DNA from 4 places in the Streptomyces sp. NPDC058697 genome. Region 2 is predicted to be linked to each of the others. Evidence: riboswitches for the same ligand, from Rfam matches in the RefSeq annotation. Region 2 holds a riboswitch; each other region holds the start of a gene.
What was found. A riboswitch is a leader RNA that binds a small molecule or an ion and turns the genes downstream of it on or off. The one in region 2 is predicted to bind cobalamin.
Positions count from the first base shown of each region.

Region 1: it holds a riboswitch for cobalamin, as region 2 does, so the genes downstream of both, ACFWXQ_RS37790 (ribonucleoside-diphosphate reductase subunit alpha) here and ACFWXQ_RS33940 (cobalamin biosynthesis protein) in region 2, are expected to answer to the same signal.
Region 3: it holds a riboswitch for cobalamin, as region 2 does, so the genes downstream of both, ACFWXQ_RS11475 (CbtB-domain containing protein) here and ACFWXQ_RS33940 (cobalamin biosynthesis protein) in region 2, are expected to answer to the same signal.
Region 4: it holds a riboswitch for cobalamin, as region 2 does, so the genes downstream of both, ACFWXQ_RS21585 (ABC transporter substrate-binding protein) here and ACFWXQ_RS33940 (cobalamin biosynthesis protein) in region 2, are expected to answer to the same signal.

Region 1 is NZ_JBHXSU010000025.1:1,496-8,981, reverse strand. It holds gene ACFWXQ_RS37790 (ribonucleoside-diphosphate reductase subunit alpha) at 1-2,277, opposite strand, end outside; cobalamin riboswitch at 2,416-2,587, opposite strand; gene ACFWXQ_RS37785 (GNAT family N-acetyltransferase) at 2,620-3,138, opposite strand; gene ACFWXQ_RS37780 (nucleoside hydrolase) at 3,198-4,187, opposite strand; gene mctP (monocarboxylate uptake permease MctP) at 4,317-5,942, opposite strand; gene ACFWXQ_RS37770 (DUF3311 domain-containing protein) at 5,939-6,199, opposite strand; gene ACFWXQ_RS37765 (YbdD/YjiX family protein) at 6,376-6,588, opposite strand; gene ACFWXQ_RS37760 (carbon starvation CstA family protein) at 6,560-7,486, opposite strand, start outside.
Region 2 is NZ_JBHXSU010000019.1:65,131-72,616, reverse strand. It holds gene cobN (cobaltochelatase subunit CobN) at 1-2,004, opposite strand, end outside; gene ACFWXQ_RS33945 (cobyric acid synthase) at 2,001-3,533, opposite strand; gene ACFWXQ_RS33940 (cobalamin biosynthesis protein) at 3,530-4,486, opposite strand; cobalamin riboswitch at 4,584-4,720, opposite strand; gene ACFWXQ_RS33935 (hypothetical protein) at 4,861-5,082, opposite strand; gene ACFWXQ_RS33930 (anion permease) at 5,095-6,336, opposite strand; gene ACFWXQ_RS33925 (lysozyme) at 6,511-7,254, opposite strand; gene ACFWXQ_RS33920 (class II aldolase/adducin family protein) at 7,451-7,486, shown strand, end outside.
Region 3 is NZ_JBHXSU010000004.1:140,256-147,741, reverse strand. It holds gene ACFWXQ_RS11495 (AbfB domain-containing protein) at 1-1,100, opposite strand, end outside; gene ACFWXQ_RS11490 (hypothetical protein) at 1,299-1,448, opposite strand; gene ACFWXQ_RS11485 (ferredoxin) at 1,592-1,984, shown strand; gene ACFWXQ_RS11480 (histidine phosphatase family protein) at 2,084-2,707, opposite strand; cobalamin riboswitch at 2,838-2,980, shown strand; gene ACFWXQ_RS11475 (CbtB-domain containing protein) at 3,016-3,240, shown strand; gene ACFWXQ_RS11470 (CbtA family protein) at 3,270-4,040, shown strand; gene ACFWXQ_RS11465 (acyl-CoA dehydrogenase family protein) at 4,202-5,392, shown strand; gene ACFWXQ_RS11460 (flavin monoamine oxidase family protein) at 5,408-6,592, opposite strand; gene ACFWXQ_RS11455 (sensor histidine kinase) at 6,745-7,486, opposite strand, start outside.
Region 4 is NZ_JBHXSU010000008.1:251,633-259,118, reverse strand. It holds gene ACFWXQ_RS21605 (MHYT domain-containing protein) at 1-244, shown strand, start outside; gene ACFWXQ_RS21600 (PQQ-dependent sugar dehydrogenase) at 343-1,479, opposite strand; gene ACFWXQ_RS21595 (CoA-binding protein) at 1,722-2,129, opposite strand; gene ACFWXQ_RS21590 (TIGR03767 family metallophosphoesterase) at 2,234-4,144, opposite strand; cobalamin riboswitch at 4,316-4,503, shown strand; gene ACFWXQ_RS21585 (ABC transporter substrate-binding protein) at 4,570-5,604, shown strand; gene ACFWXQ_RS21580 (FecCD family ABC transporter permease) at 5,601-6,614, shown strand; gene ACFWXQ_RS21575 (ABC transporter ATP-binding protein) at 6,614-7,462, shown strand.

The DNA of each region.
Region 1 (7,486 bases), on a different contig from region 2:
CGCCGGGCGCGAGCGCAGGTAGTACGTCGTCTTCAGCCCCGACTTCCAGGCGTACGCGTACATCGAGGAGAGCTTGCCGATGGTCGGCGTCTCCAGGAACAGGTTCAGCGACTGGGACTGGTCCAGGAACGGCGTCCGGGCCGCCGCCATGTCGATCAGGTCGCGCTGCGGGATCTCCCACGCCGTGCGGTACAGATCGCGCACGTCCTGCGGCACCCAGGCGAAGCCCTGCACCGAGCCGTTGGACTCGCGCAGCGCCTCCCTGGTCTGCGCGTCCCACACGCCGAGCTTCTTCAGCTCCGCCACCAGGTAGGCGTTGACCTGGAGGAACTCGCCGGAGAGCGTCTCGCGCTTGAACAGGTTGGAGACCTGCGGCTCGATGCACTCGTAGACGCCCGCGATGGACGCGATCGTCGCGGTGGGCGCGATCGCGAGCAGCAGCGAGTTGCGCATGCCGACCGAGGTGATCCGCTCCCGCAGCGCGGCCCAGCGCTCCGGCCAGTTCAGCTCCACGTCGTAGTGGTCGGGGTGCAGCACGCCCTGTGCCGTACGGGTCTTCTCCCAGGCGGGCAGCGGGCCGTTGCGCTCGGCGAGGTCGGCGGACGCCTCGTACGCGGCGAGCATGACGCGCTCGGCGATCCGGGTGGAGAGCGCCTTGGCCTCGGCGGAGTCGAAGGGCAGCCGCAGCTTGAAGAAGACGTCCTGCAGACCCATCGCGCCCAGGCCCACCGGCCGCCACTTGGCGTTGGAACGGCCCGCCTGCTCGGTCGGGTAGAAGTTGATGTCGACGACCCGGTCGAGGAAGGTGACGGCGGTACGGACGGTCGCGTCCAGCCGCTCCCAGTCGATGTCACCTGTCGTTGTGTCGACAAAGGCACCCAGGTTCACCGAACCGAGGTTGCAGACCGCCGTCTCCCCGTCGTCCGTGACCTCCAGGATCTCCGTGCAGAGGTTGGAGGAGTGGACCGTGTGGCCGGGCAGCGCGGTCTGGTTGGCCGTGCGGTTGGCGGCGTCCTTGAAGGTCATCCAGCCGTTGCCGGTCTGCGCGAGGGTGCGCATCATGCGGCCGTACAGATCGCGGGCCGGGATCGTCTTCTTGGCGAGGCCCCGGTCCTCCGCCTTGCGGTAGGCGGCGTCGAACTCCTCGCCCCACAGGTCGACCAGCTCGGGCACGTCGGAGGGCGAGAACAGCGACCACACGCGGTCCTCGTTGACCCGGCGCATGAACTCGTCCGGGATCCAGTGCGCGAGATTCAGGTTGTGCGTACGCCGGGCGTCCTCACCGGTGTTGTCGCGCAGCTCCAGGAACTCCTCGATGTCGGAGTGCCAGGTCTCCAGGTAGACCGCGGCCGCGCCCTTGCGCCGGCCGCCCTGGTTCACGGCGGCCACCGAGGCGTCGAGCGTCTTCAGGAACGGGACGATGCCGTTGGAGTGCCCGTTCGTCCCGCGGATCAGGGAACCGCGCGAGCGGACACGGGAGTACGCGATACCGATGCCGCCCGCGTGCTTCGAGAGCCGGGCGACCTGGTGGTAGCGGTCGTAGATGGAGTCCAGCTCGTCCAGCGGGGAGTCGAGGAGGTAGCAGGACGACATCTGCGGGTGCCGCGTACCGGAGTTGAAGAGCGTGGGGGAGGACGGCAGGTAGTCGAGGCGGCTCATCAGCCGGTACAGCGCGGCCACTTCGTCGACGGACCTGGTCGAGTCGTCCTCGGCGAGGCCGGCGGCGACACGCAGCATGAAGTGCTGGGGAGTCTCGATGACGGACCGCGTGATCGGGTGCCGCAGCAGATACCGGCTGTGCAGCGTGCGCAGGCCGAAGTAGCCGAAGCGGTCGTCACCTTCGAGGTCGATCAGCGCGTCCAGACGGGCCGCGTGGGTCCGTACGAACTCGGCGGTGCGGTCGGCGATCAGGCCCTCGCGGTGGCCGACCGCGACGGACTCGGAGAAGGACCTGACCCCCTGCGAGGCGGCCTCCTCGGCGATGCCGATCGTCAGCAGACGGGCGGCCAGCTTCGAGTACACGGGGTCCTCGGAGATGAGGCCCGCGGCCGACTCCGTGGCCAGCTCGCGCAGCTCCGCGGTGATCCCGTCGGCCCCGACGGAGGACCGGCCGCGCAGCGCGGCGGCGGCGACCCTGCCGGGATCGGCGTCGGGAAGGTCGGCGGTGAGGTCGGTCAGGGTCCGCAGCAACACGGTTCCCGGTCCGTCGGCCTCGGCCCTGTCCTGCTGGTACTGGGGCGCTTTCGCTGAGACCGGATCGGCTGGCGCGATGGTCACGTGGGGCTCTCCCTCGCTCGGCACGGGGCCTGCGGGGAGAGGGGTTCGGGGCACACGGGGGTACACGCTCTGCGCAGCGGTACGCCGCGTCCACCGGCCCACTCCGCGAGGCCCGGACGTCATGGCACCCGGGCCGGGTGGCCTGGGCACGCTGTCGGCAGGTCCTCGGACTGACCAGGCGCACGGCTCTCCTCTGGGGACAGACATGCACAAGTACACCGTTGCGGGACAGTTCCGGATTCGCACCGGATTCCCCTGCGGCGACAGCGAGCATGAGCATACATCTTGTGCCGGGCTCGGGAAGCACCCCCACATCTTGTGTCGTGTCGGCTTCGGAGGGTGTCAGAGTGTCAATTCGTAGGTGAGCAGCATGATGTCGTCGAGGTCCGGGACCGGGTTCCAGTCGCGGTCGGGGGCGCGGGTGAAGCCGAGGCGTCCGTAGATGCGATGGGCGCTGTGCATGGTGCGCTGGGTGGACAGCACGACGCGTATGCAGCCGTCCGTGGCCCGGGCGCGGTCGACGCAGGCACGCACGAGGGCCTCGCCCGCCCCGTGCCCGCGGGCCTCCTTCGCGACCGCCAGCATCCGTATCTCTGCCTCGCCCTCGCGCGCGATGTCTGCCATCGGCCCGCCGGACGGGACGAAGGTCACGCCGCCGACGACCCGCTCGCCCGCGCCCGCCCCCACCACGGCCACCAGTACGTCGGCCGCGGCGGCCCGCTTCGCCACGTCCCGCAGCTCGCCCAGATACTCGTCGCTCTCCCCGAAGTCGAGCAGCCCGTCGCCGAGATAGGCCTGCGCGGTGATCTCGCCCACAGCCTCGTACTCCTCGGGCCTCGCCCGCCTGATCACGATGGTCATGCTTGGCAGTGTGCCCGAGGGGTACGACAGAGGTCGCCGAGTTTTTCCCAGGGGCGGGCTCAGCCCACGGCCGGCCACTGCGGGAGGGTCGTGACGAAGTCCTTCGTGAAGTCGCGGGGGCCCGGGCCGAGGGCCACGCGGCCCGTGAGGCGGGTGCGGGCCGTCAGGGCGGGCGACTCGGTGTAGTAGTTCCGCTGGGCGGCCGAGGGGACGAACACGGTCTGGCCGCGGGTGAGTTCGCTGGAGCACTCGACGACGACGGCTCCCTCCGCGAGCGTCACGAACGACTCGTCCGCGCACACGCCCACGGCGAGCGGGTCGTGCAGCGGGCAGGAGTCGCCTCCGCCGTGGCGGCGGTAGGAGTCGGTGTAGACCCGCAGCAGCCGGGCGGCGAGCGCCGCGCCCGTCCCCGCCGCCTCCAGCGCGGCGAGGTCGGCGGGGCCGAAGAGCCAGCGGTGCGAGGCGTCCAGGTCGACCATGGTGAACGGGATGCCGGAGGAGAGCACCACCTCGGCGGCGTCCGGGTCCGCCCACATGTTGAACTCGGCGACCGGGGTGATGTTTCCGGGCACCTGCGCGTTGCCGCCCATGAACACGAACTTCTTCACGCGGCGGGCGAAGGCCGGGTCCTCCAGGAGCGCGATGGCCACGTTGGTGAGCGGGCCGGTGGCGCACACGGTCAGCTCGCCCTCGTGCTCCCGGGAGAGCCGCAGCAGCGCCTGTGCGGAGGACTCCGTCAGGTGCCCGGCGGTCGAGTCGGGGAGCGTCTCCTGGCCGAGGCCCCCGGGGCCGTGGAAGTGACCTGCGGCCATGTACGGGAGGCGGGTGAGCGGACGGGCCGCTCCGCGGTGGACCGGGACGTCCGTGTCGATACGGAGGGCTCTCGCCAGGGCGCGGGCGTTGCGGTAGGTCTGCTCGGCGGGGAGGTTGCCGCCCACGGAGGTGTAGGCCCTGAGGTCCCACCTGCCTGTGCCGAGCAGGTACTGGAGGGCCACGGCGTCGTCTATGCCGGGGTCACTGTCGAGGACGATCGGCGAGCTCGCGGTCACGCGGACCAGCGTAACCGTGGACTGCGGTGTGGCCAGGGGGCGTTGTCGGGTGCGGGCCCGGTGGGGGCTTGTCGCGCAGTTCCCCGCGCCCCTAGGTACCTAGGGGCGCGGGGAACTGCGCAGCGGGGGTTAGTGGTTGGCCCCCGCGGTGGCCGGCGGCAGCTCGACCTGGACACCCTTGTCGCCCGCGTCCGCCGTGTAGTCCTCGGGGGACGTCTCGTCGATGCCCTCGGGCGCCTTGGCGGCCTTCAGGACGAAGGTCAGGACGACCGTCACGACCACGTTCAGGACGAACGCCGTCAGACCGATGTACCCGATCTCCCCGATCCCGGGAATCTCCTCCGAGGAACCACCGAAGTGCTTCTGGGTCGGCGAGGCGACTCCGTACGCCGCGACCGTCCCGTACAGCATCCCGACCGCCCACCCGGCGAGCAGCGCCCACCGGTGGAACCACCGGGTGAACAACCCGCCGACCAGCGCCGGGAAGGTCTGCAGGATCCAGATCCCGCCCAGCAGCTGGAAGTTGATGGCCACCGTCTTGTCCATGGTCAGGACGAAGACCAGCGCACCCACCTTCACGAGCAGCGAGACCAGCTTGGAGACCTTGGTCTCCTGGGCCGGCGTCGCGTCGGGCCGGATGAAGTCCTTGTAGATGTTGCGGGTGAAGAGGTTCGCCGCCGCGATGGACATGATCGCGGCCGGCACGAGCGCACCGATGCCGATCGCCGCGAAGGCGACCCCCGCGAACCATGCAGGGAACATGTCCTCGAAGAGCTGCGGGATCGCCAACTGCCCGTTGCTGACCTTGACTCCGGCCGCGATCGCCATGAACCCGAGCAGCGCGAGCAGGCCCAGCATCAGCGAGTACAGCGGCAGGATCGTGGTGTTGCGCCGGATCACCTCACGGCTGCGGGACGACAGCGTGGCCGTGATCGAGTGCGGGTACATGAACAGGGCCAGGGCGGAGCCCAACGCCAGCGTGGCGTAGGTCCATTGGCCCGCCTCGCCCGGTGCCAGCGCACCGCGTGGCGCGCCCGTCGCCGGGTTGGTCTGGCTGTACGCCTCGCCCGCCTTGGCGAAGATCTCGTCGAAGCCGCCCAGCTTGATCGGGATGTAGATGATCGCCACCGCGATGACGATGTAGATCAGCGTGTCCTTCACGAACGCGATCAGGGCGGGCGCGCGCAGACCGGACGAGTACGTGTACGCGGCCAGCACGCCGAAGGCGATGAGCAGGGGCAGGTCCTTGACGAACCAGTTGGTGTCCTCGCCGCCGCCGACGCCCATCACGTCCAGGACGGCCTGGATACCGACCAGTTGGAGCGCGATGTACGGCATCGTCGCGAGGATGCCCGTCACTGCGACGGCCAGCGACAGGCCCTTCGAGCCGAAGCGTCCGCGCACGAAGTCCGACGTCGTCACGTACCCGTGCTTGTGCGAGACCGACCACAGGCGGGGCAGGAACGTGAAGATCAGCGGGTAGACGAGGATCGTGTACGGCACGGCGAAGAAGCCGGCCGCGCCCGCCGCGTAGATCGCCGCCGGGACCGCCACGAACGTATACGCCGTGTAGAGGTCGCCGCCGAGCAGGAACCAGGTGACCCAGGTGCCGAACGACCGTCCGCCCAGGCCCCATTCGTCGAGGCTCTCGGTCTCGGCCCGGCGCCAGCGCGCGGCCAGGAAGCCCATGACCGTGACGGCCACGAAGAAGAAGATGAAGACGGCGAGTGCCACGCCGTTCACGCCGTCGTTCATGCGGACGCGCCCTCCTTCTGGGACTTGCGGGCGCGCTGGTCACGGTTCCACAGCTGGTACGCGATCATCGTGAGCGCGGTCGAGATGAACACCCACAGCATCTGGTACCAGTAGAAGAACGGGATGCCGATGAAGGCCGGGTCGACCTTCGCGTACGAGCCGACCCAGAGCATCGCCACGAACGGCGCGATCAGGCAGACGGCGATCACCACGCGGACCGGTGTGACGACAGGCGGTGTCACGGCCGGCGGGGTCACCGCCGGCGGTTTCCCTTCGGGCGCTCTTGGCGCATCCGGCGCTTCAGACATACGGCGGCTCCGTCCCCTCAGTGATCACCTGTGCAACGCGCAGGAAATCTAAGGGACGGTTCCGCTTTATGGAACCCCTGTCCGCATAACGGATACGGCGCTCCGCTCACTGCTGCCGACCGGGCTCAGCAGCAGCGGAAGCCCTGCCGGGGATCCTCCTCCTGACGGTCCGTGCGCATCCGCTCGAACTCCCGCCGCGACGGCACGGCCGCGTCCGGGTGCCCCTTGCGCACATGCGCGACATAGCGGTCGTACGCCGATTCGTCGGTGAGCTCCCGTACGTACCAGCGCACGCCCCTGACCGCCCGGCTAGCCGCCCGGTGCAGCGCCGACTGCATCGCGTTCCTCCTCCTTCTCCTCCTTGGTCGGGAACAGCCCGGCCGGGGCGACGATCTTCGACTCGACGTACGGCGACTCGCTCAGCGTGGAGAGCGCGGGACGGCGTATGTGCCGGATGCACACCCTTGTGGCGTCCGCGATCACGATCACGATGAGCAGGGCGAGAGCCGCCGTGAGGACACCGTCGACTGTGGAGTTCGTGACGATCGTGTGCATGTCGTCCATGCTCTTGGCGGGCGCGATGACCTCACCCCGGTCGATGCCGCCCTGGTAGACCGAGCGCTGCTTGAAGAAGCCGACGCGCGGGTCGCTGGAGAAGACCTTCTGCCAGCTCGCGGTCAGGGTGACCGTGGCGTCCCAGACGAGCGGAATCCCGGTGATCCAGGCCCACTTGAGGCGTCCGGACTTCACCAGCAGGGTCGTGCAGACGGCCAGGGCGACCGCCGCGAGGAGCTGGTTGGAGATGCCGAAGATCGGGAACAGCTGGTTGATTCCGCCGAGCGGTTCATGGACGCCGACCCACAGGAAGTAGCCCCAGAGACCGCAGACGATCCCGCTCGTGATGACCAGTCCGGGCTTCCAGCTCACATTCTTGAAGGGTTTGTAGAGGTTTCCCAGCGTGTCCTGGAGCATGAAGCGGCCCACCCGGGTGCCCGCGTCGAGCGCGGTCAGGATGAACAGCGCCTCGAACATGATCGCGAAGTGATACCAGAACGCGCGCAGACCGCCCCCGGTGACCTCGGAGAAGATCTCCGAGACGCCGATCGCGAGGGTGGGCGCGCCACCGGTCCGCGACAGCAGGGACGCCTCCTCGACGTTCTTCGCCGCGGCCGCCAGGTCCTCGGGGGAGATCTGGTACCCCCAGCTCCCCACCACCTGCGAGGCGTTCTGGACCGT
Region 2 (7,486 bases):
CAGTACAAGGTTCACGCGCGGCTCGGCCTCCGGGCCGCCGCCGAGAATGTGCAGGCCGTCGCGGATCTGCACGTCCTTGATCTCGCACAGATAACCGTCGATGTGCATGACGAACTCGTCGAAGGCGTCATCGTCCGGCTGGTCGTCCACATGCAGGTCGTGGTGCAGCTCGGCCGCCTTGACCAGCGTCCAGATCTGGGCCCGCACGGCCGGGGCCTTCGTCGGGTCCAGGTCGGACACGAGCGCGTACTCGTCGAGGAGTTGCTCCAGCTTCGCCAGATCGCCGTACGTGTCCGCACGGGCCATCGGCGGCACGAGGTGGTCGACGACCGTGGCGTGGCCGCGGCGCTTGGCCTGGGTGCCCTCGCCGGGGTCGTTGACGATGAAGGGGTAGACCAGGGGCAGTTCGCCGAGGACGGCGTCCGGCGCGCAGCCGCCGCTGAGCCCGAGTCCCTTGCCCGGCAGCCATTCCATCGTGCCGTGCTTGCCCATGTGCACCACGGCGTCGGCGCCGAAGCTGTTGTCCAGCCAGCGGTAGGCGGCCATGTAGTGGTGCGACGGCGGCATGTCCGGGTCGTGGTAGATCGCGATCGGGTTCTCGCCGAAACCGCGCGGCGGCTGGATCATCACGACGACGTTCCCGAACTGGAGGGAGGCCAGCACGATGTCGTCGCCGTCCACGTAGAGGTTGCCCGGCGGCTCGCCCCAGGCCTCCAGCATCCCGTTCCGTAGATCAGGGTCGAGCTTGTCGAACCAGGCCCGGTAGTCGGCGAGCGGCACGCGGGCGGGGGCGGACGCGAGCTGCTCCTCGGTCAGCCACTCGACGTCGTGGCCGCCGGCCGCGATGAGCCGGTGGATCAACTCGTCGCCGTTGTCCGGGTATTCGGTCAGGGAGTACCCGGCGTCCCGCAGCGCGTCGAGGACCCGTACCGCCGAGGCGGGGGTGTCGAGGCCGACCGCGTTGCCGACCCGGGAGTGCTTGGTCGGATAGGCGGTGAAGACCAGCGCGAGCTTCTTCTCCGCATTGGGCTTGTGCTTCAACCGGGCGTGGCGCACGGCGATCCCGGCGACCCGCGCGGCCCGCTCGGGGTCGGCGACGTACACCGGAACGTCGTCCGGGCCCTGCTCCTTGAAGGAGAACGGGACCGTGATGAGGCGTCCGTCGAACTCGGGGATCGCGACCTGCATCGCCGCGTCCATGGGGGAGAGGGCGGCGTCGGACCCGGCCCAGGCGGACCGTGACGAGGTGAGGCAGAGCCCTTGCAGGACAGGGACGTTGAGGTCGGCGAGCGCGCCGATGTCCCAGGCCTCCTCGTCACCGCCCGCGGACGCCTGCGAGGCGTGCGTGCCGCCGGCGGCGAGGACCGTGGCGACCAGCGCGTCGGCCTTGCCGAGGATTTCGTAGAGGCCCGTGTCGGCGTCGCGCAGCGAACCGCAGTACACGGCAAGGGCGTTGGCGCCCCGGGCCTCGATCGCGTCGCACAAGGTGTCCACGAAGGCGGTGTTGCCGCTGAGTTGGTGGGCCCGGTAGAAGAGCACGCCCACGGTCGGACGGCCCTCGACGTGCGCGCGCTCGCCGTGGACCCCGAACTCCGGCATCTTCCGCGGCTCTTCGAAGCCCTCGCCCGTCAGCAGCACGGTGTCGGACAGGAAGCGGGCCAGCTCGGTCAGGTTCTCCGGGCCGCCCTCGACGAGATAGCGCAGTGCCTCCGCGACGACACCGGCGGGCACGGACGACTCGGCCATCAGCTCCGCGTCGGGGACGGACTCCCCGCCCAGCAGCACGGTCGGGATGCCGGACGCCTTGAGCGCGGCGAGCCCGTCCTCCCAGGCGCGCTTGCCGCCGAGCAGCCGTACGACGGCGACGTCCGCGCCCCGGACCAGCGCGGGAAGCTCCTCCGCGACATCCACGCGGGTCGGATTGCCGATCCGGTACGCGGCGCCGGCGGCACGCGCCGCCAGCAGATCCGTGTCGGCGGTCGACAACAACAACACTGTGCTCATGCGGGTGCTCCCGGTGGAATGAAGGGCAGTCCTGTCGGCGCGCCGGACTCGATGAGCCGCCACAGCGCGTCCGTGTCCGCGTGTTCCTCGATCAGATCGCCGAGCCGGTCCAGCTGCTCCTCGCGCAGCGACCCGAACGACGTGTCGGCGGCCGGTACGAAGCGGCGCCCCGCGGCGGCCGCCACCTCGCGAAGGAAGGCCCGGCGGAAGCCGTCCGACTCCAGCGAGCCGTGCCAGTGCGTGCCCCAGACCTCGCCGACCCGGCAGCCGTCCAGGAAAGGTTCCCCGCCTGTGACCCGGGCGACCCCGTGATGGATCTCGTACCCCTCGACGGGCTCGCCGAGCGCCACGCCGACCGGCCGGGTCAGGGTCTTCTCCCGTGCGAACCGCACGCGCACGGGGAGGAGTCCGAGCCCGTCCACCTGGCCGGCGTGCGACTCGACGTCGTCGTCGATGTGCTCGCCGAGGATCTGGAAGCCACCGCAGACACCGAGGACGGGACGCCCTTCCGCGGCCCTTCTGGCGAGGGCGTCCGCGAGGCCGCGCTCGCGCAGCCACTCCAGGGCCCTGACCGTGCCGCGGGTGCCGGGCACGATGACCAGGTCGGCGTCGACGAGTTCCTCCGCCCGGTCCACGAACCGCACGACGACGCCCGGTTCGGCGGCCAGCGCGTCTACGTCCGTGAAGTTGGACATCAGCGGGACCGCGCAGACGGCGACTCGCAGGATGTCCTCGCCGACGGGGGAGGAGACCTCGGACTCGCGGACCGAGCCCCTCAGCGAGACCCGGAGCCCGTCCTCCTCGTCGATGCCGAGACCGTGCTGGAAGGGCAGGACCCCGTACGTACGACGCCCGGTGAGGTTGTTGAGCATGTCGAGACCGGGCTCCAGCAGGGACACGTCCCCGCGGAACTTGTTGACGAGGAACCCGGCGACGAACTCCTGGTCCTCGGGCGAGAGCAGCGCCACGGTCCCGAAGAAGGAGGCGAAGACACCCCCGCGGTCGATGTCGCCGACGACGAGCACGGGCAGCCGCGCGTTGCGCGCGATGCCCATGTTCACGATGTCCGTCCGCCGCAGATTGATCTCGGCGGGACTGCCCGCCCCCTCACAGATCACCGCGTCATACGTGCCCCGCAACTCGGCGAGGCACTCCAGGACCGTCCCGAGGAGCTGTTCCTGACGCCCGCCGTGATAGCCGCGGGCACTCATCTCCCCGACAGGTTTGCCCATGAGGACGACCTGACTGCTCCGGTCGCTGCCCGGCTTGAGCAGTACGGGATTCATGAGCGCGGTGGGCTCCACGCGCGCGGCCTGCGCCTGCATGGCCTGCGCCCGCCCGATCTCGGCGCCCTCCCGCGTGACGAACGAGTTGAGCGACATGTTCTGCGCCTTGAAAGGTGCGACTTTGACGCCCTGCCGCACCAGCCACCGGCAGATCCCGGCGGTGACGACGCTCTTGCCGGCGTCGGAGGTGGTACCGGCGACGAGCAGCCCGCCACCCGTTCCCCCGCTCGTTCCCCGGCTCATGAGGTACGCCCCTTCGAGCGAAGGCCGTTGACGAGCAGCCGTCCGGCGACACTCACGCCGAGCGCGAGCCAGCCCACGCGCCGCGAGAGCCGCACGGCCCGCTCGATGTCCCCGACCTCCACGGCCCGCCCCTCACCATTGAGTACGGGCCGGTGCTCGACCCGTCCCGCGTACGAGAGCGTCCCGCCCAGCCGCACGCCGAGCGCCCCCGCGAACGAGGCCTCGACGGGCCCGGCGTTGGGGCTCGGATGCTTGACGGCATCCGCACGCCAGGCGCGTACGGCCCCGCGCGGATCACTTCCCGCGGCGGCGGCGAGGACGGCGGTCAGCCGCGCCCCCGGCCACCCCGCGACGTCGTCGAGCCGCGCGGAAGCCCACCCGTACCGCCGGTACTTGGCGGACCTGTGCCCGACCATCGCGTCGAGCGTGTTCACGGCACGGAATCCGACCAGCCCCGGCACACCGGCCGCGGCACCCCACACGAGGGCGCCCACCACGGCGTCGGAGGTGTTCTCGGCGACGGACTCCACGACGGCCCGGGCGATCCCGTCGGCGTCCAGCGCTTGCGGATCCCGCCCGCAGAGATGAGGCAGCCGCTCCCGGGCCACCTCGATGTCCCCGGCGGCGAGCGCCCCGCCGATGGCCCGGGCCTCCCGCCCGAGCGAGGTCCCGCCGACAACGGACCAGGTGGCGGCGGCGGTCAGGGCGACGGACGCGGCACGAGAGGGACGTACGGAACGCCCGGCGAGCGCGGCGAGCGAGGTGGCGCCACCCACACACACGGCGGTGTGCAGCGCGCCCCACCCCCGGTGGTCCCGCCACAGCACCCGCTCCACGGCTCCCGCGGCCCGTCCGAACGCGGCGACCGGATGCCCCCGGCGGGGATCGCCGAGCAGCAGGTCACCGAGAAGGCCGGCGGCGGCGCCGTACGCGAAGACGCGATCGGCACGCATCGGTTCAGCCGACCGTCAGATCGGGCACAACCGTCGCTGGAAAGGCACTTGGGCAGCCGGGCATGGCGATTTGTCCTCACTCAGGGTGTCCGCGCCCTGGTTCGACGAGACCGACGGCGAGAGTTCCTGGCTCCCGGGGTATCGATTCCCCGGTAACAGTGGCGGGACCGCGCCGGATTCGCACCGGCTTCCTCTCCTGCCGCCGTACATGGCTCCGGCAGTCCACCACGCCCACGAACACCCGTCAACTTGCTGTTGACCTGCGACGGGAGAGTGTGCTGAGGCCCACATCGCCGCTCACGCGGACACGACTGCGCCCCGCCGACCGAGGGGTCGACGGGGCGCAGTCGTGCGTGACGGAGGTGCCGTACGCGTCAGGCGACGATCAGAGAGATGCCGTACGCCACCGCTGCCGCGCACGCGGCGAAGCAGGCGTACGCGCCGGTGACCGCGAGGGTCGCGGTGCCGCCCTGGGCGGAGGCCGACTCGCGCTTGGAGAGGCCGACGATGCCGAGGGTGAAGAGGCCCACGAGGGCGACGGTGACGATGAGGCTGACTCCGAAGACGGAGCCGAGGGCTGCCCAGTCGATCTTCATGCTGTGGGTTCCTTACACCGTGGCCGTACGGACGGGCTCGGTGGCGTCCGGGCCCGGGATGGTGGTCTTGAGGTCGTCGGCCGCGGCGACCGTGCCCGTCGGCGGCGGGGTGACGGCGGCGATGGCGGTGGTCACGACGCCCGCGGGCTCGCCGCTGACGTCGTTCACGTTGTCGACGGTGACGGGCTGGCGGCGGGAGAGCGTCCAGATGACCGCCGAGCCCGCGATCAGCAGCGCGCCGGTGAGGACGATGCCCCAGGTGCCCTGCTTGGTGAGGAACTCGGCGCCCGCGCCGACCAGTCCGGCGGCGGGGAGCGTGAGGCCCCAGGCGACGAACATCCGGGTCGCGGTCGACCAGCGGACGACGCCGCCCTTGCGGCCGAGGCCTGAACCCATCACGGCGCCGGAACAGGACTGGGTGGTGGAGAGCGAGAAGCCGAGGTGCGAGGAGGCCAGGATGACCGTCGCGGCGCTGGTCTGGGCGGCGAAGCCCTGCGGCGGCGCGAGGTCGGTGAGGCCCTTGCCCATGGTGCGGATGATGCGCCAGCCGCCCAGGTAGGTGCCGAGCGCGATGGCGATACCGGCCGAGACGATGACCCACATGGGGGGATTCGACCCGGGCGCGAGCACACCGCCGGTGACCAGGGCGAGCGTGATGATGCCCATGGTCTTCTGCGCGTCGTTCGTGCCGTGGGCCAGCGAGACCAGGCCCGCGGAGGTGATCTGACCCGCGCGGTAGCCCTTGGAGGTCGCCTGCTCACCGGCCTTGTCGCTGATGCGGTACGTCAGCCGGGTGGCGAGCATCGCGGCGAGTCCGGCCACCAGCGGCGCGGCGATCGCGGGGAGCAGGACCTTGGTGACGACGGTCGAACCGTTCACCGACGACCAGCCGGCCGACATGACCGCGGCACCGATCAGGCCGCCGAACAGTGCGTGGGAGGAACTGGAGGGCAGACCCAGGAGCCAGGTCAGCAGATTCCACAGAATGGCGCCGACGAGCGCCGCGAAGATCACTTCGGTGCGGATGCCCTCTTCGTTGATGATGCCGCCGGAGATCGTCTTGGCGACCTCCACGGAGAGGAACGCACCGACGAGGTTCAGCACGGCGGACATGGCCACCGCCGTCTTGGGCTTCAGGGCACCTGTCGAGATGGTCGTCGCCATCGCGTTGGCCGTGTCGTGGAAACCGTTCGTGAAATCGAACACGAGAGCGGTAACGATCACGATTCCGAGTAGGAGCGTGATGTGTTCCATTTACCCAGGCTTCTCTTGGATGTCAGTGGCACGGGGACCGTAGGTAACCTGGATGAACGGAAGATGAACTGAGATGGGCTTCAGGGTGTCTCAATAGAGGTGCCGCCACTCCATTTGTGTCGGAGCGGCGGCAAGAGGTCTCGAACAGAGGCGGAATTCAGGGGTCCGCTACCCCTACTGTCCCCTCGCGAACGCCCTGAGCTGGTTCAGGGATCCGTTGAAGAGATTCTGGTCACCCGGCAGGCTCCCGCCGTTGTCGTACTGCCAGAAGGTCCAGAAGTTCCAGCCGGACGGCAGTGACCCCGCCGTCGAGCTGTAGCGGGCCAGCCACAGCGGATGGTTCGCGGCGAACGCGGCGCTGTTGCCCGTGCACATCTTCCACCAGTTGTAGTTGGTGTAGATCACCGGCCGCCGGCCCGTCTGCCGCTTCACCTCGTTGCTGAAGGCCTTGATCCAGCTCACCATCTTGCTCTTGCTCAGGCCGTAGCACTTCTTCTTGCCGTACGGGTTGTACTCGATGTCCAGCGCGGGCGGCAGCGTCCAGCCGTCCGCGCGCCAGCCGCCGCCGTTGCGCACGAAGTACGCGGCCTGTGCCGTCCCCGAGGACTTGTGCGGCAGCGCGAAGTGGTACGCCCCGCGGATGATGCCCGCGCCGCGTGCCCCGTTGTACTGCTGGTTGTAGTACGGATTGCGGTACGTGTGCGATTCGGTGGCCTTCACATAGACGAACTTGGCGCCTTTGCTCTTCGCGCTCGACCAGTTGACGTTCTTCTGGTGCGAGGACACGTCGTGGCCCTTGGGCTTGGCGGCCGCCGAGGCCGGCACCTCCGCGAGAGCGGTGCCGCCGAGCGCCAGCGTCGCCACGGAGGCGGCGACGAACCGGGCGCGCTGAAGGGACGGTTTGCGATCACGAGCCATGTTTCCCCCCGGAATGGCGACGTGCACGAAAAATCTCCCAGAGGCTACTGGAAGATCCTTGGAAGCCCGTCGCATGCCGGTCATTCGCTCCCGGCAGGCGATTCATGCCCTTGTGCGACCTTTCGGATGCGCCGGTTCAGCCCTAAAGTGCCCCGCCCGCCCCGGGGTTGAGCTGCGCGGCTGGCAGGATCGCCGCATGGCTGAGCAGCGGCGGGACACGGGAGACGGACGG
Region 3 (7,486 bases), on a different contig from region 2:
TAGTTGCCGGCCGCGTTGCGGAACGAGTAGCCGTTCGCGTCGGCGAGGCCCGCCACGATCGTGAACGTGGACGCCTGCTTCTCCGCGGTCGTGCTGGAACTGGTCAGCACGGGCAGGTTGAGCAGGGCGGACTGCTCCTGCCAGTAGCGGGTGGTGAAGTTGCCCGACTGGAGGTAGCGGGTGACGCCCGTCGGCAGGGTCACACCACCGGACACCGTCTCCTTGATCACCGTGAAGTGGCGTGCCGTCCCCGAGATGCCCGGCAGTACCTTCGGCGCGCTCCAGGTGGCGAAGGTGTCGTAGCTGTCGCTGTAGTAGTAACTGCCGTCGCCGTACCCGTCGAAGAAGATCCGCCACGCGCCGTTGTCGAGCTGTATCAGCGCGGCGCCCTCCCGAGTGCCGCCCCAGCCCGCCCAGTTGCCCGTCCTGCTGATCGTGTACGGCCCGGCGAGCGCGGTGCTCGTGCCGTACTCGATGTACTTGGACGTCTCGTTCTTCGTGAAGGCGTGGTACGTCGAGCCGGTCTTCACGAAGAACGTGTCGATGTGGTTGGCGCCGATGCCGGACAGCGCCACCGGTGAAGTCCAGGCGGTGAGCGCGGAGTTGGTGGCCTTGAGCAGATACGGAGTGAAGATCCACTCGTTGCTGGTGACCGAGCAGGACACGAGGATGTTCACGCTGCCGTCGCTGTCGACGAACCACTCCGGCGCCCAGGCGCGCGACAGGTTCGCGATCGGCACGGTGTAGTCGTACAGGAAGGTCCAGTTGCTGCGGTCGGAGCTGCGGGCGAAGCCGATGGTGGTGCTGGTGTCCTGCCAGGTGTGCGTGGTGTAGGTGATGTAGTAGTAGCCGTCCGTGTGCTTGAAGATGCTGGCGTCGCGGATGCGGCCCGCGGGCGGCGTGTACGCGGACGCCCTGAGGAGCCGGAAGTCCGTCGCGTCGTCCGACTGGTAGACGTTCACCGTGCCGTCGTTGCTGTTGAGGAACGGCACGATGGTGTAGCGGGTGGCCGATCCGCGGGGCGGCGCGGCCGCGGAGGCCGAGCCGAGCAGGCCGGGCAGTCCGCCCACGACGAGCGCCGAGACCGGCAGGGCGGCCATCGCCCGCAGCAGGCTCCGGCGGGAGGGTGCGAAGGGGCGGGCGGCGCCGGTCGCGTCCGGGGCGGTGGCAGGTCTGTGGGAGTTGTCTGGCGTGATCATGTGCGGCTCTCCTCGTTCGGAGTTCGGACTGTGCTGCTGGTGCTGGATGTGCCAGTCCCGTGGGCCCGGGGTCGTCCGTCCCGGGGTCCACGGGGTGGTTCAGAAGCGGGTGCCGACGGGCGTGCCGTCCCTCGGGACGAGCCGGTCCCTGGCGGGCGGCAGGGGGTGGTCGGACGCACGCGGTTCCGTGATGACGTCCGAGTCGCGGAACGTGGTACGGCTGAGGGCGGGCGTGCCCGGACTGAGCATGGATCGATATATCGAACGCGGTTCGGTAAACCGGTCAGAACGTAGAGGGCGGCCGTGACCACGTCAATAACTTCGACACGCTCAGCCGCTTCTGGCCCCGTTGGGGCGCGCCTGGGCCGTGCGAAGGCGGGTTTGGCGTGGCGATGCCCGGCTACCCGAACCGTGTGTCACTAACAGAGCAGCAGGAACTCGTTCGTTTCCTCGAGGACCGGTTCGCCTGTGCGCAGGCATGTACCGAGTGCGCACGGGTCTGTGCCCTGCGCGCGAGCCTCGCCGAACTCGACGGCCCCGACGACCAACAGGAGTTGCGGCGCAAGGGCATCCTGTGCGCGGAGGTCTGCGACGCGACCTGCCGTGCCCTGGCCGAGCAGGTCACACAGGCCGAGGCCGGGATGCGCGCCCAGGTGGAGTGGTGTCGTGCCGTCTGCCTGGAGACCGCCCATGTCTTCGACCGGAACCCCGGCGCCGAGAAGGCCGCCGAGGCCTGCCGCGACTGCGCACGCGCCTGCACGGAATTCCTCGCCCTGCTGAGGTGAGGTCCCGTGCGGTGAGTTTTGGGTGCCGCGTCCCGAGGAACGCCACGCCCCCAAGGTGCCGCGTCCCGAGGAGCGTTCAGTCGGGCGCTCGCCGTCGCCTCACTCTCCGAGCGCTCTCCCGACCCGTACGTTCCAGCGCCCGGCCCGCCCGCTGAACTCCGTCGCGGCCAACGGCGGCACGTCGACGCGCCAGAACGCCGGCTCCGGGGCCCCGAGTGCCCGCACCACCCCGGCCCGTACGATCTCCGGCTCGACGACGGCGATGATCCGGACGGAGCCTGGTCGTGAACCCCCAGCCGAGTCGGATGCTGAAGCCCCGGAACCCGGATCCGCCACCGTCTCCAGCCACTTCGCGACGCGCTCGCACAGCCCGCTCACCGACTCGCCGCCGTGCGGGGCGGACGACGGGTCCGCCAGCCAGCGGCCCACGGCCTCGGGTTCGTCGGTGCTCACCTCGGCGAGGGTCGCCCCGCGCCAGCGGCCCACGTCCAGCCCGGCCAGGTCGGGCTCGGTGACGGCGAGGGCGTCGAGCCCGAGGGCCGCCGCCGTCTCCCGGCAGCGAACGGTGGGCGAGACCAGGACCCGGTCGGCGGACGGCAGCGAGCCCGCGGCCGCCTCGGCGAGCCGCAGCCCGGCCGGGTCGACGGGACATCCGTCGTCGAAACGCGCCTCCCGCAACGCCGCGCTCATCGCTGGTGAGATCAACATCACTCGGCTGGTCATCGTCCCGCCCTCACGTTCCACACGTGCTCAACACCCCTGTCCGTACCGGGAATTGGGGGCGTGACCAGGGCCCCGGCGCGCCCCCGGCATTCCATGCGCCCTTGGCCGCGCCTCCGCTTCGCGGTACCTTCTCGTCGATATTGACGACGGTACGACGGAAGCCGGTGAGAATCCGGCACGGTCGCGCCACTGTAAGCCCCGCACAACCGCCTTCCACCGGGGGAGGCGGAGGTCGAGCAAGTCAGACCCGTGGCCGTCGTCCTGTGCACCACCGAGATGGGACGCGAGTTCCCCCAGGAGGTCCTGCCATGGCGCAGTCCGCCGTCGCTCAGCCGACCGTAACCACCCCCGACGTACCCGCAAAGCTGCCGATCGGCGCGATCGCTCCCTGGGCGGTCTTCCTCGGCATCCTGATGCTGGTGCTGCTCTACTTCGTCGGTGCCGAACAGGGCGCCACCTCCCTGGTCTCGGGCGAGGGCGTGCACGAGTGGGTGCACGACGCCCGCCACCTGCTCGGCTTCCCCTGCCACTGACGGCGACAAAGAACCGACAGGACAACCCAATGAACTCCGTCACCGTCAGAAATCTCCTGGTGCGGGGCATGCTCGCGGGTCTTGCCGCGGGTGTGCTCGCCCTGGTCGTCGCCTACTTCCTGGGCGAACCCCGCGTGGACGAGGCCATCGCGTTCGAGGAGGCCCACGCCCACGAACACGGCGGCGAGGAACTCGTCACCCGTGCGATGCAGTCCACCGGTGGTCTGTCCACCGGCGTCCTCGTCTACGGGGTCGCGTTCGGCGGCATCGCCGCACTCGCGTACTGCTTCGCCCTCGGCAGGATCGGCCGCTTCGGGCCGCGCGCGAGCGCGCTGCTGCTGGCGGGCGCCGGTCTGGTCGCGGTCTACCTGGTGCCGTTCCTCAAGTACCCGGCGAACCCGCCCGCCGTCGGCGACCCCGACACCCTCAACCAGCGCACCGCGCTGTTCCTCCTGATGATCGTGCTCAGCGTGCTGCTGGCCGTCGCCGCGGTGATCCTCGGCAAGCGCCTCGCACCGCGCCTGGGCAACTGGAACGCCACCCTCGCGGCGGGCGCGTCCTTCGTCCTGGCCGTCGGCCTGGCGTACGCGTTCCTGCCGTCGTTCAACGAGGCGCCGGAGGGCTTCCCCGCCACCCTGCTGTGGCAGTACCGCCTGGCGACCCTGGCCATCCAGGTGACCCTGTGGACCGCGTACGGCCTGGTCTTCGGGCTGCTCGCGGAGCGCGTGCTGGCTCCCGGGACGGCCGGGGCCGAGGGAGAGAAGGCACCCGAAGGGCGGGCAACTCCCGTCGCGCACTGATCCGTTCACGCAGCCGAAGGGGTCCCGGGAGCACATTCCCGGGGCCTTATCGCATGAGTGTGTACGTCACCGGCATTCCCAATTTCTGGAACACGTTCTACGGTGTGCGCCGTCAGGTCCGGGTGGCCGAACGAGCGGGCCAGTGGGAGCCAGGAGGCGCCGTGCATCTCGAATACACGCCGGAGCAGCAGCGGTTGCGCACCGAACTGCGCGCCTACTTCGCGGAGTTGGTCCCCGAGGACGTGTACGCCCGATACGGCGACCCGGCGGCGCAGAAGCGCTTCTACCGCGAGACCATCCGCAGGCTCGGCTCCGACGGCTGGCTCGGCGTGGGCTGGCCGAAGGAGTACGGCGGGCGCGGTCTGAGCCCGATGGAACAGTTCATCTTCTTCGACGAGGCCGCCCAGGCCGGCGTACCGCTGCCGCTGATGGCGCTCAACACGGTCGGGCCGACGATCATGCAGTTCGGTACCGACGAGCAGAAGGGGTACTTCCTGCCGAAGATCCTCTCCGGCGAACTCGACTTCGCGATCGGCTACAGCGAACCCGACGCCGGCACGGACCTGGCCGCGCTGAAGACCAAGGCGGTCAGGGAGGGCGACGAGGACACCGGCCACTACACGGTTGACGGCCAGAAGATCTGGACGACCAACGGCGACACCGCCGACTGGGTCTGGCTCGCCGTGCGCACCGACCCCGACGCCCCGCCGCACAAGGGCATCACCATGCTCCTCGTGCCGACCTCCGACCCCGGCTACTCCTGCACGATCATCAACACCCTCGCCTCGCACGACACCACCGCGAGCTACTACGAGAACATCCGCGTCCCCGCGTCCCGCCGTGTCGGCCAGGAGAACAAGGGCTGGCGGCTGATCACCAACCAGCTCAACCACGAGCGGGTCACCCTCGCCGCGCACGGCACGATGGCCATCCGCGCCCTGCACGACGTACAGCGCTGGGCCATGGAGACCAAGCTCGCCGACGGGCGCCGCGTCGTCGACCTCCCCTGGGTGCGCCGCCGCCTCGCCCAGACCCACACGAAGCTCGACGCGATGAAACTCCTCAACTGGCAGATGGTGAACGCCGTCCAGGAGGGCACGCTCACCCCGCAGGACGCCTCCGCCGTCAAGGTGTACGGCTCCGAGGCCCGCCGGGACGCCTACGCCTGGCTCATGGAGGTCGTCGCCGTGGCCGGTGTCCTCAAGGAGGGCTCCGCGGGAGCCGTTCTCCATGGCGAACTTGAGCGCGGCTACCGCTCAGCCGTGATCTTCACCTTCGGCGGCGGCAACAACGAGATCCAGCGGGAAATCATCTCGTGGATCGGTCTGGGCATGCCGAGGGTACGGCGGTAGCCGGGTGCGACAGAGCTAGGCCCTGGGCCGGCCCAGCTGGTTGAGCACCTGGGCGGCGGCCTCGTTGCCGCTGTCGTGGGAGAAGTCGACCTGATCGGTGATGACTCCGGCCCAGAAGAGGGTGTCGCCGACCGGCTCGTAGATCTCCCGGGCGCCCGTGATCCGCTCCGAGTCCGTGAAGGCGGCGCGGGCGAAGGGGTCCTTCGCCCACTCGTGCTCCATGACCTTGACGGGCGTGAGGCTCCGGTCGCCCGCGATGCCCCGGACCACTTCGAGGAACTCCCGGTGACGCTTCCGGGCGGGCAGCGCCAGCAGCCGTTCGGCTTCGTCCTCCTCGGCCCCGGCGAAGACGATCCGACCCGAGTGGCGGGGCTGTCCCATGGCGGCGTTCATCAGCCACCACGGCACATCCGCCTCGACGACGTGATCGGCATCCTCCGGGAACACCGGCCTGTCGAACTCCATCAGGACCTTCGAGATCGCGAAGTGCGGCACGGCCTTGAAGGCGTCCGTCTTCTCCTTCGGCAGCGCCGGGGAGAACTCCACGGCATCGGCGGCCAGTACGGCGACAGGCACGGCCACCACCGCGGCCCGGGCCCGGTAGGTGACGCGGCGCCCTTGCCGCTCGGCATGGACCACGACCCTGCCGGGCGTGTGCTCCACCCGCCGTACCACGGTGTTGAACCGGATGGACAGCTTGTGGGCGAGGGGCGCCAGGATCTGTTTGTAACCGCCGATGACCTGGAAGTTGTACGGACGCTCGATGGTGTCCTTCTTCCAAGGGGCGCCCACGCGCGTACGGGACAACGTGTGGGCGTGGGTGTGTGTCTTCAGGCCTTGGCTGCGGACCAACTTCCAGGTCGAGGCGTTCGGCTCGTGGATGAACTGCGCCCCGAGTTCGATCGGGACGGACATGGCGTCCGGCTGGGTCCACAGGCGGCCGCCGATGCGGTCGCGGGCCTCGACGACCGTCACCCTCTTCCCGGCGTCCGCAAGTACTCGCGCCGCGCTGAGTCCTGCGGCTCCGGCACCAATGACGACGACATCGAGGTCGGCTCCCCGCGTGCCTCCCGAGTCCGGCGTGGGTGCCTCGGTCTGAGCCGCGCCGGCCGACCACACGGCGAGGGAGCCCGCCGCGACTCCCGCGGCGGTACCGATGATGAGGCCACGACGACCTACCAGGGGGCGTTTGTGTTCCACTTCGCCTCTGCCTTCCCGTCAAGAACGGAGTGCGCACTCGTTGCGCGCACCTCCCACGCTGGTCGGTCGGCCAGTGCGGTCACCACCCTCCGGCCGGGGGTTCGACCCCCGCCGGTCGGGGGAGCGGCAGCCGGCAGCCGGGCGCGGGGTGTTCAGCCGGGGTGGGTGGGCAGGCGCAGGCGGATCCGGTAGCCGCCGTCGTCCGTCGGTCCGCTCTCGAAGGTGCCGCCGAGCAGCTCGGCGCGTTCGCGCAGGCCGATGAGACCCTGCCGGGAGCCGGGCAGGGCGAGGGCGGGGCGGGTGGGGGCGGTGTTGGTGACGGTGACCTCGGTGTCCTGGCCGATCTGAAGGATCTCGATACGTACGCGCGCTCCGGGTGCGTGTTTGCGCGCGTTGGTGAGCGCCTCCTGCACGGTGCGGTAGACCGCCCGCTGGCCGGGCGCGGGCATGTCCGTCGCGGGCCCGCCGCTGAGTTCCACGTCGATACCGCTGTTCGCGATCAGCTGCTCAAGTTGGGCGAGGGTGGGCTGTGGAGTGAGCTCGGTCGCTCCGCTGCCGGAGGCACGCAGGACGTCGACCATATGGCGGAGCTCGTCGAGCGTGGCGACGCTCAAGGTACGGATCGAGCGGGCGGCCTCGCGGCTGGGCGTGTCCTTGGACGCCACCTGGAGGGCGCCCGCCTGCACGGCGATCAGGCTCACCTGGTGGGACACGACGTCGTGCATCTCACGGGCGAGCTGGGCGCGTTCGCGGGCCAGTACGGCCTGGGCGTGCAACGCCCGCTCGTGCTCGCGGGCCTCCTCGATCTCCGCGAGCTGCTGCTTCAAGTCGCGCCGGGCCTGGACTAGTTGTCCCACGAGCACGGGTGCCAGCGTGGCGGCGAGGAGATATCCG
Region 4 (7,486 bases), on a different contig from region 2:
CGGCCCGGCCCTCTTCCTGCTGCTCGCGGGAGTGGTGGTGATGTTCGATCCGATGCTGGTCCTCGGGGACGGCGACTGGCGGCGGCCCGTCGCCGGCCGACGTGAGCTCACACCACAGGCGAGCTGGGCCGAGGAGTCCGGCTCCCTGTTCGAGGCGCCCTCCGACGCGGCTCGGCGCGCCTACGGACAGGACGCGGGTCACCACTCGTACGGACAAGGGGCGCCGGCACCGCGCAACTGGTGACCGTGCCCCGGCTCCGCTGCCCGGCGCGGGATCGATCGCCGGGCAGCGGTCTGTTCTTCCTCGCCTCTTCCTCGCCGATCCGCTTCAGCGAGTAGTGGTCACGCCGGGTCGATGCGGGAGACGCTGCCACCGATGGCGAGCACATACAGTTCGCCGTCGCCGCCCTGCACGAACGAGATGACCTCCCCGCCGTTGACTCCGAGGTCGCTCTCGCCGGTCACCTTCCCGTTCGCCATCCGCAGCGTGCGCAGGGTGCCGTCGCAGTAGTCGCTGAACACGTACTGCCCCTTGAGGGCCGGGATCGCCTTGCCTCGGTAGACGTATCCGCCGGTCACCGAGCAGCCGAGACCGGTGCGGTCGTACTCGTGGACCGGCGGCACGTGATTCGCGGGTTCGGTTCCGCCACGGAAGGGATGGGTGCCCTCCATCTGGGACCAGCCGTAGTTCTCGCCGCCCCTGCTCTTCGCCGGGGCCCAGTCGATCTCCTCCCAGTCGCTCTGGCCGACGTCGCCGATCAGCAGGTCGCCGGTGCGCGCGTCGAAGGAGAACCGCCACGGGTTGCGCAGCCCGTACGCCCAGATCTCGTCCCTCGCGTTCGGATCGTTCACGAAGGGGTTGTCCCGCGGGATCGCGTACGGCTTGCCGCCCCGCGGGTCGATCCGCAGCATCTTGCCGAGCAGCGTGTCGAGGTTCTGTCCGTTTCCGTGCGGGTCGCCGCCCGAGCCGCCGTCGCCGAGCGCGATGTAGAGGTAGCCGTCGGGCCCGAACCTGATGTCACCGCCGTTGTGGTTCGGGTAGGGCTGTGTCTGGGTGATGACGGTGCGCCGGGTGCTGGGGAGGATCTTGCCGTGCCGCACGGCGAACTCGTCCACGGTGCTGGTGCCTTCGAGGTTCGTGAACGAGATGTAGAAGTGCGCGAACCGTTTGTCGAACGCGATGCCCAGCAGGCCGCGTTCGCCGTCGGTGGTGGTCTCGCCGGTGATGTCGAGGACGGGCTCGCCCAGCCCCTTGTCGTTCAGAATCCGTACCGTGCCCGCGCGTTCGGCGATCCAGACCGTGCCGCCGGGCCCGGCGGCGCCGGCGATCGGGTTCTGGGCTCTGGCGACTTCCTTGAGCGCTACCTTCGCCGCCTTGCGCGGGGCGGCGGGCTCGTCGGCGGACGCCGTGGTCAGGGCGAGGGATGCGACGAGGCAGATGGTGCCGATGAGCGCCGTGCTTCGGGTGCGAACTTTCACCGTGACCCTCCATGAGGCGGGGAATGGGGAAGTCACCCGGCTGCCTTGGGCAGGGTTGTGTGGGGTGTCGCCCGAGCCAGCACGCAACCTGGGTGGGGGGGATCGTGTGCCGCTGGCCACGCATGAGGATACTGGGGCAGGACGGTTTGGCCTAGACCAATAACCCGCCCAACTGCCCCTGTTCCGCAGTCGGTTCACATCCCGCACCCACCGTGCGATGGGGTGTGCGCGGGTCAGGCGCGTCAGCCCAGGCGTGGGATCTCGATCGCCGGGCAGCGGTCCATGACCATGTCGAGGCCGGCCGCGCGGGTGCGCTCGTAGGCGGCCTCGTCGATGACTCCCAGCTGGAACCAGACGGCCTTGGCGCCGATGGCGACCGCCTCGTCGGCCACCGGGCCGGCGAGATCGCTGTTGACGAACACGTCGACGACATCGACCTCGAAGGGGATGTCCTTGAGCGAGGCATACCCCTTCTCGCCATGGACCGTCTCGGCCTTCGGGTGGACCGGGACGATGCGCTTGCCGTAGCGCTGGAGGACGTCCGCCACGCCGTACGCGGCGCGCCGCTCGTTCGACGACAGGCCGACGATCGCCCAGGTGTCGCCGGACTCGCTGAGGATCTTGCGGATCGTTGCCGGGTCGCCGTACACGGTCGGCCTCCTTGGGATGTGTACGCGGGATACGTACAAGGGCTACTGCGCGCGACAACAGCGAGCGCGGCCCGGTGATTCCCCCGCCATCGGCTTCCTCGGGTTCACGCCGAGGCGGTCACCAGCAGTTCCACGTTGCGGTCGCCGGGACCGCCGGCCCAGCCCTCGTGGACGCCCTTCGTCATGCCCGTGGCCAGGTCGGGGGCGTTGTACGACAGCTCCCGGTACAGGGAGGCGAGGCCCACCGCCGACAGGTCGGTGAAGTCCGGGTCGGTTCGGTGCGGGGCGGCGGACTCGACGAGGGTGGCGAACAGGGACACCGTGCCGTCCCCGTTGTCGGCCAGCTCGATCACCCGGGCATGGTGCGGATAGTCCAGGTGGGAGGCGGTGTTGACCTCCCAGAAGGACCGGGCGGGCGTGGCGTGCGCGTGGGGAGTGATCCGGTTGACATGGCTGTGGCCGTTGATCCAGGCCACCACGTTCGGGAAGCGGTGGAGCAGGGCGAGGACCTCCGCACCGTCGTGCCGCGGCTCCTCGGTGCGGGCGGCGTCGGGGCGGCGGGTCATGCTCGGACTGTGGTGGTGGCTGAAGACCAGCACATGGGCGTCGTCGGCCCCGGGGTTGCGTACGAGGCGGCCGTCGGCGTCGTAGGACCGGGAGCTGTGCGCGGCCAGCGTCCGCTCCAGCCAGCGGAGTTGATCGGTGCCCAGCGAGCCCTCGTAGTGGCCGCTGCGGTACGTCGTGTCGATGCTGATGCCGATGACGTTCTCGGCCACCCGGAACGAGTAGTACATCCGGTCGCCGTCGAGGTTGTTCTCCGTGTAGCCGTGGCCGACCGGGCCCGCACCGGCGTGGGCCGGGTCGAGATGCGCGGCCAGGTAGTCGTGCGGGGTGAACAGTCGGCGCCGTTCGTCGGCCGTGACCGTCCGCGCCGAGGCCGTGTGCCTCTTCAGGATCGCCGAGAGCACCTCGCTCTTGGGGTCGTCGCCGGAGTTCAGCGCCTTCGCGTAGGCGGCCGCGTCCGTGGCCGGGACCGACAGCAGCTTGCGGGAGCCGACGGCGAAGTCGCCCAGCGCAGGGGACAGACAGCCGCCGGGAATGTCGTCGTGGTTGCCGACCGTGGAGTACCAGGGGATGTCGAGCCCCGGGCTGGTCACCGGCCGTATCGCGGCGTCGAGGAAGCCGGGGATGCGGGGCAGCCCGCGCCGCTTGTCCAGGTCGCGCAGGGCCGCGTCGTCCGGGTGCCAGTAGAGGGGCAGGCCGGAGTTCTGGACGCCTTCGTACGCCGCCGGATCCCCGGTGTTGGGAGTGATCCTGCCGCCGCTCATCAGCGTGAGGAACCACTCCAGTTCGATCGCGGAGTTGTTGTCGATGTTGTCGCCCGTCGTCATCACGAACGAGGGCACGAGGCCGGTGTACGGGCCCCCGCCGAGCGCGTTCACCTGCTCCACGAGCGCCACCGCCCCCGCCACCGTCAGCGCCTCCTGGGCCCGCCACGCGGCAGGCCTGCGCGACCGCAGGAACTCGGTGCGCAGCGGGTTCTGCACATCGGTGAGGTGGAGGTCGGTGAACTGCACGAAGCACGCGAGCGGTGTGCGCCGGTCCTGGCGGCCGGTGGCGGCAGGCGCGAGCTCTCCGCGTACGACCACGGGCCAGCCGGGGCCGGAGACGAGCCGGCGGTAGGTGTCGGTGTGCGCGCGGCCTCCGAGGCGGGCCGTCGTCTCCAGGGTGGTCGTCGCGTACGGGGCCGCGCGTCGCGGCGCCGGCCGTCGGGTGGCGGCGGCCGGCTGCGGGGCCGCACTCTCCGCCGCGGGCTGCACGGAGGGGGCCGGGCGCTGCCGTGGGAAGACGGCCGCCGCTCCTCCGGTCGCTCCCGCCGCGACGGCGCCGGACGCGAGCAGAAAGCGCCGACGGTTGATCGAGGACGCGGGCGGGGACGGGGATGGGGACGGGGAAGGGGGTGTGGACGAGGGCGGGGGAGTGGGTGCGGTCCCCGCCGTTTCGGTTCCGGTCATGGGGCGGCCCTCCGGTGCCTCCGAGTGACTCAACTAGCGGAACCACTCATTCAGGCCGCGGGGGCAGGGCCCTGGGCAGGGGCGTGGCGTGGCCGTGAACACCGCCGGAACAGGTGGAGCGGCTGCTGGGCCCGTACTGCCTGCCCGTCCGCCGGTCCGTGACACCCGCCGTGATAGCTTGCCGAGGCCAGTCGAACCCATGTACGTGGGTCAGGGAATCCGGTGGGAATCCGGAGCTGACGCGCAGCGGTGAGGGTGACGGGCGTGGCATCGGCCACTGGACCGGTATGACGGTCCGGGAAGGCGCCTCGTCCGGGTGACCCCGAGTCCGAAGACCTGCTGGCGGCCTCCGCGGTCACGCGCCGACGGGGGAGCACCGTACGACCGGGCTCCGCGTTCGAGCCCTCGACGCCTGAGGAACTCCCGTGCCCGTCGCACGTCTTGCCCGTCCCGCTGCCCTCGTCCTGACCGGGGCTCTCCTGCTGACCGGCTGCGGTTCGGGAGATTCGGGAGACTCGTCGTCCGGCACGGACTCCGGGGTCGCCGTCACCCTCGACAACTGTGGACAGACCGTACGCGTCGAGGCGCCGCCCGAGCGGGCCGTCTCCCTCAACCAGGGCACCACCGAGATCATGCTCTCCCTCGGCCTCGCCGACCGGATGGCCGGTACCGCGACCTGGACCGACCCGGTGATGAAGGGCCTGGAGAAGGCGAACGCGAAGGTGGAGCGGATCGCCGACAACAACCCCTCCTTCGAACGGGTCCTGGACGCAGACCCCGACTTCGTCGCCGCCTCGTTCGTGTCGACGCTCGGCAAGGGAGGCGTGGCCACCCGGGACCAGTTCGAGAAGCTCGGCGTGCCCGCCTACGTCTCGCCCTCCGACTGCGTCGGCAAGGACAACGACTCGGGCGGCGACGGCGCGCGGACGAAGGCCCTCGGCATCGACGCCATCTACGGCGAAGTGCGCGACCTGGCCGCGGTGTTCGGCGTCGAGAAGCGGGGCGAACAGCTCGTCGCCGACCTCAAGCAGCGGACGAAGAAGGCCACTTCGGGGATCGACGCCTCCGACGTCACCCTCCTGTACTGGTTCGCCAACTCCGACTCGCCCTACATGGCGGGCTGTTGCGGCGCGCCCGGCGTCATAACCCGGACCCTCGGCGCGAAGAACGTCTTCGACGACACGCACGAGGAGTGGCCCCAGATCAACTGGGAGACCGTCGCCGACCGCGACCCCGACGTGCTCGTCATCGGCGACCTGACGCGCAAGTCGCAGACCGCCGAGTCCGCGAAGAAGAAGATCGAGTTCCTGGAGTCCGACCCGGTCACCAGGAACATGACCGCAGTCAAGAAGAAGCGGTACGTCCTGCTCAGCGGGCAGGCGATGAACCCGACCATCCGCACGGTCGAGGGCGTCGAGCAAGTCGCCTCCGCCCTGCGGGAGTTCGGGCTCACCGGGTGACACGGCCGCGCCTGGGACTGCTCATCGCCGCGGGCGTCGCCCTGCTCCTCGTGTCCGTCGCCGTCGCGATCACCATCGGTCCGGCGGACATCCGGGTCGGTGACGTCTGGTCCGTGGTCGCGTCCCATCTCGGCTGGGGCAGCTCGGAGTTGACGCCGATCAGGGAGGGGATCGTCTGGGAGCTGCGGTTGCCGCGCACGCTCCTGGCTGCCGTTTGCGGGGCCGGACTCGCCGTGTGCGGCGCGGTGATGCAGTCCCTGTTGCGCAACCCGCTCGCCGACCCCTTCGTCCTGGGCGTGTCCTCGGGTGCCTCGACGGGCGCCGTGATCGTGGTCGTCCTCGGTGTCGGCGGGGGCCTGGTCTCGGTCTCCGCGGGCGCGTTCCTCGGCGCGGTGCTGTCGTTCGGGCTCGTGCTGCTGCTCAGCCACACGCTCGGCGGCGCGACGGACCGTGTGGTGCTGAGCGGAGTCGCCGCGATGCAGCTCTTCTCCGCGCTCACCTCCTTCGTCGTGATGACCGCCGCCGACGCCGAGACCACCCGCGGGGTGCTGTTCTGGCTGCTCGGTTCGCTGAGCGGGGTCGGCTGGACCGACGTCTGGGTGTGCTTCGCGGTGCTCGCGGTGACGCTGCTGGTGTGCCTCGGGTACGCGCGCACGCTCGACGCGTTCGCCTTCGGCCAGGACGCCGCCGCGACGCTCGGGGTCTCCGTGGCCCGTACGCGACTGGTGCTGCTGTGTGCCACGGCGTTGCTGACCGCGGCACTCGTCAGTTCGGCGGGTGCGATCGGTTTCGTCGGTCTCGTACTGCCGCATGCGGCAAGGGCGTTGGTGGGGTCCGGGCACGCCCGGCTGCTGCCGGTCACGGCCCTCGCGGGCGCGGTGTTCCTGGTGTGGGTGGACACGCTGGCCCGTACCGTCCTCGATCCCCAGGAGGTGCCGGTGGGCGTGGTGACCTCGCTGATCGGCGTACCGGTGTTCGTGCTGGTGCTGTACCGGACCCGGAGGGCGTGATGACGGCGGAGAACATCAAGAGCACCGGGCATGCGCAGGCCGCAGAGGAGGCCGGGCGCGCGCAGGCGGTATCCGGAGAGGGACTCCGCGCCCACCGCGTCACACGGACCGCCGACGGCCGTGTCATCCTCGACGGCGTCAGCATCACCCCGGCCCCCGGCACCACCGTCGGACTGCTCGGCCCGAACGGCTCCGGCAAGTCCACCCTGCTGCGCCTGCTCGCCGGGGTCCTCGCTCCCGCCTCCGGTGTCGTCACCCTCGACGGCAGCCCCCTCGCCGAACTGGGCCGCCGCGACATCGCCCGCCGTGTCGCCGTGGTCGAGCAACAGGCCGACACCCAGGTCGAGTTGAGCGTGCTGGACGTCGTACGGCTCGGCCGCACACCCCATCGCCGCGCCTGGACCCCCGCGTCCGAGGCGGACGAGCGGGCCGTACGCGACGCGCTGGACCGCACCGGCCTCACGAACCTCGCCCGCCAGTCCTGGCACACCCTCTCCGGCGGCGAGCGGCAGCGCGTGCAGATCGCCCGCGCGCTCGCCCAGGAACCCCGCGAACTGCTCCTCGACGAACCGACCAACCACCTGGACATCCAGCACCAGCTCGACCTGCTGACCCTCGTCACCTCGCTCCCGGTCACCAGCGTCGTCGCCCTGCACGACCTCAACCTCGCGGCGATGTACTGCGATCAGCTCGTCGTCCTGCGCGAGGGACACGTCGTGGCCTGCGGCGGTCCGGGCGACATCCTCACGGAAGAGCTCATCGCCGAGGTGTACGGGGTCCGGGCCGCCGTCACACGGGAGGGCCCCGACGACCGGCCGCACGTGCGCTTCCTGGGCACCGTGAGTTGACCGGCGCACCGGTGAATCGTGCTG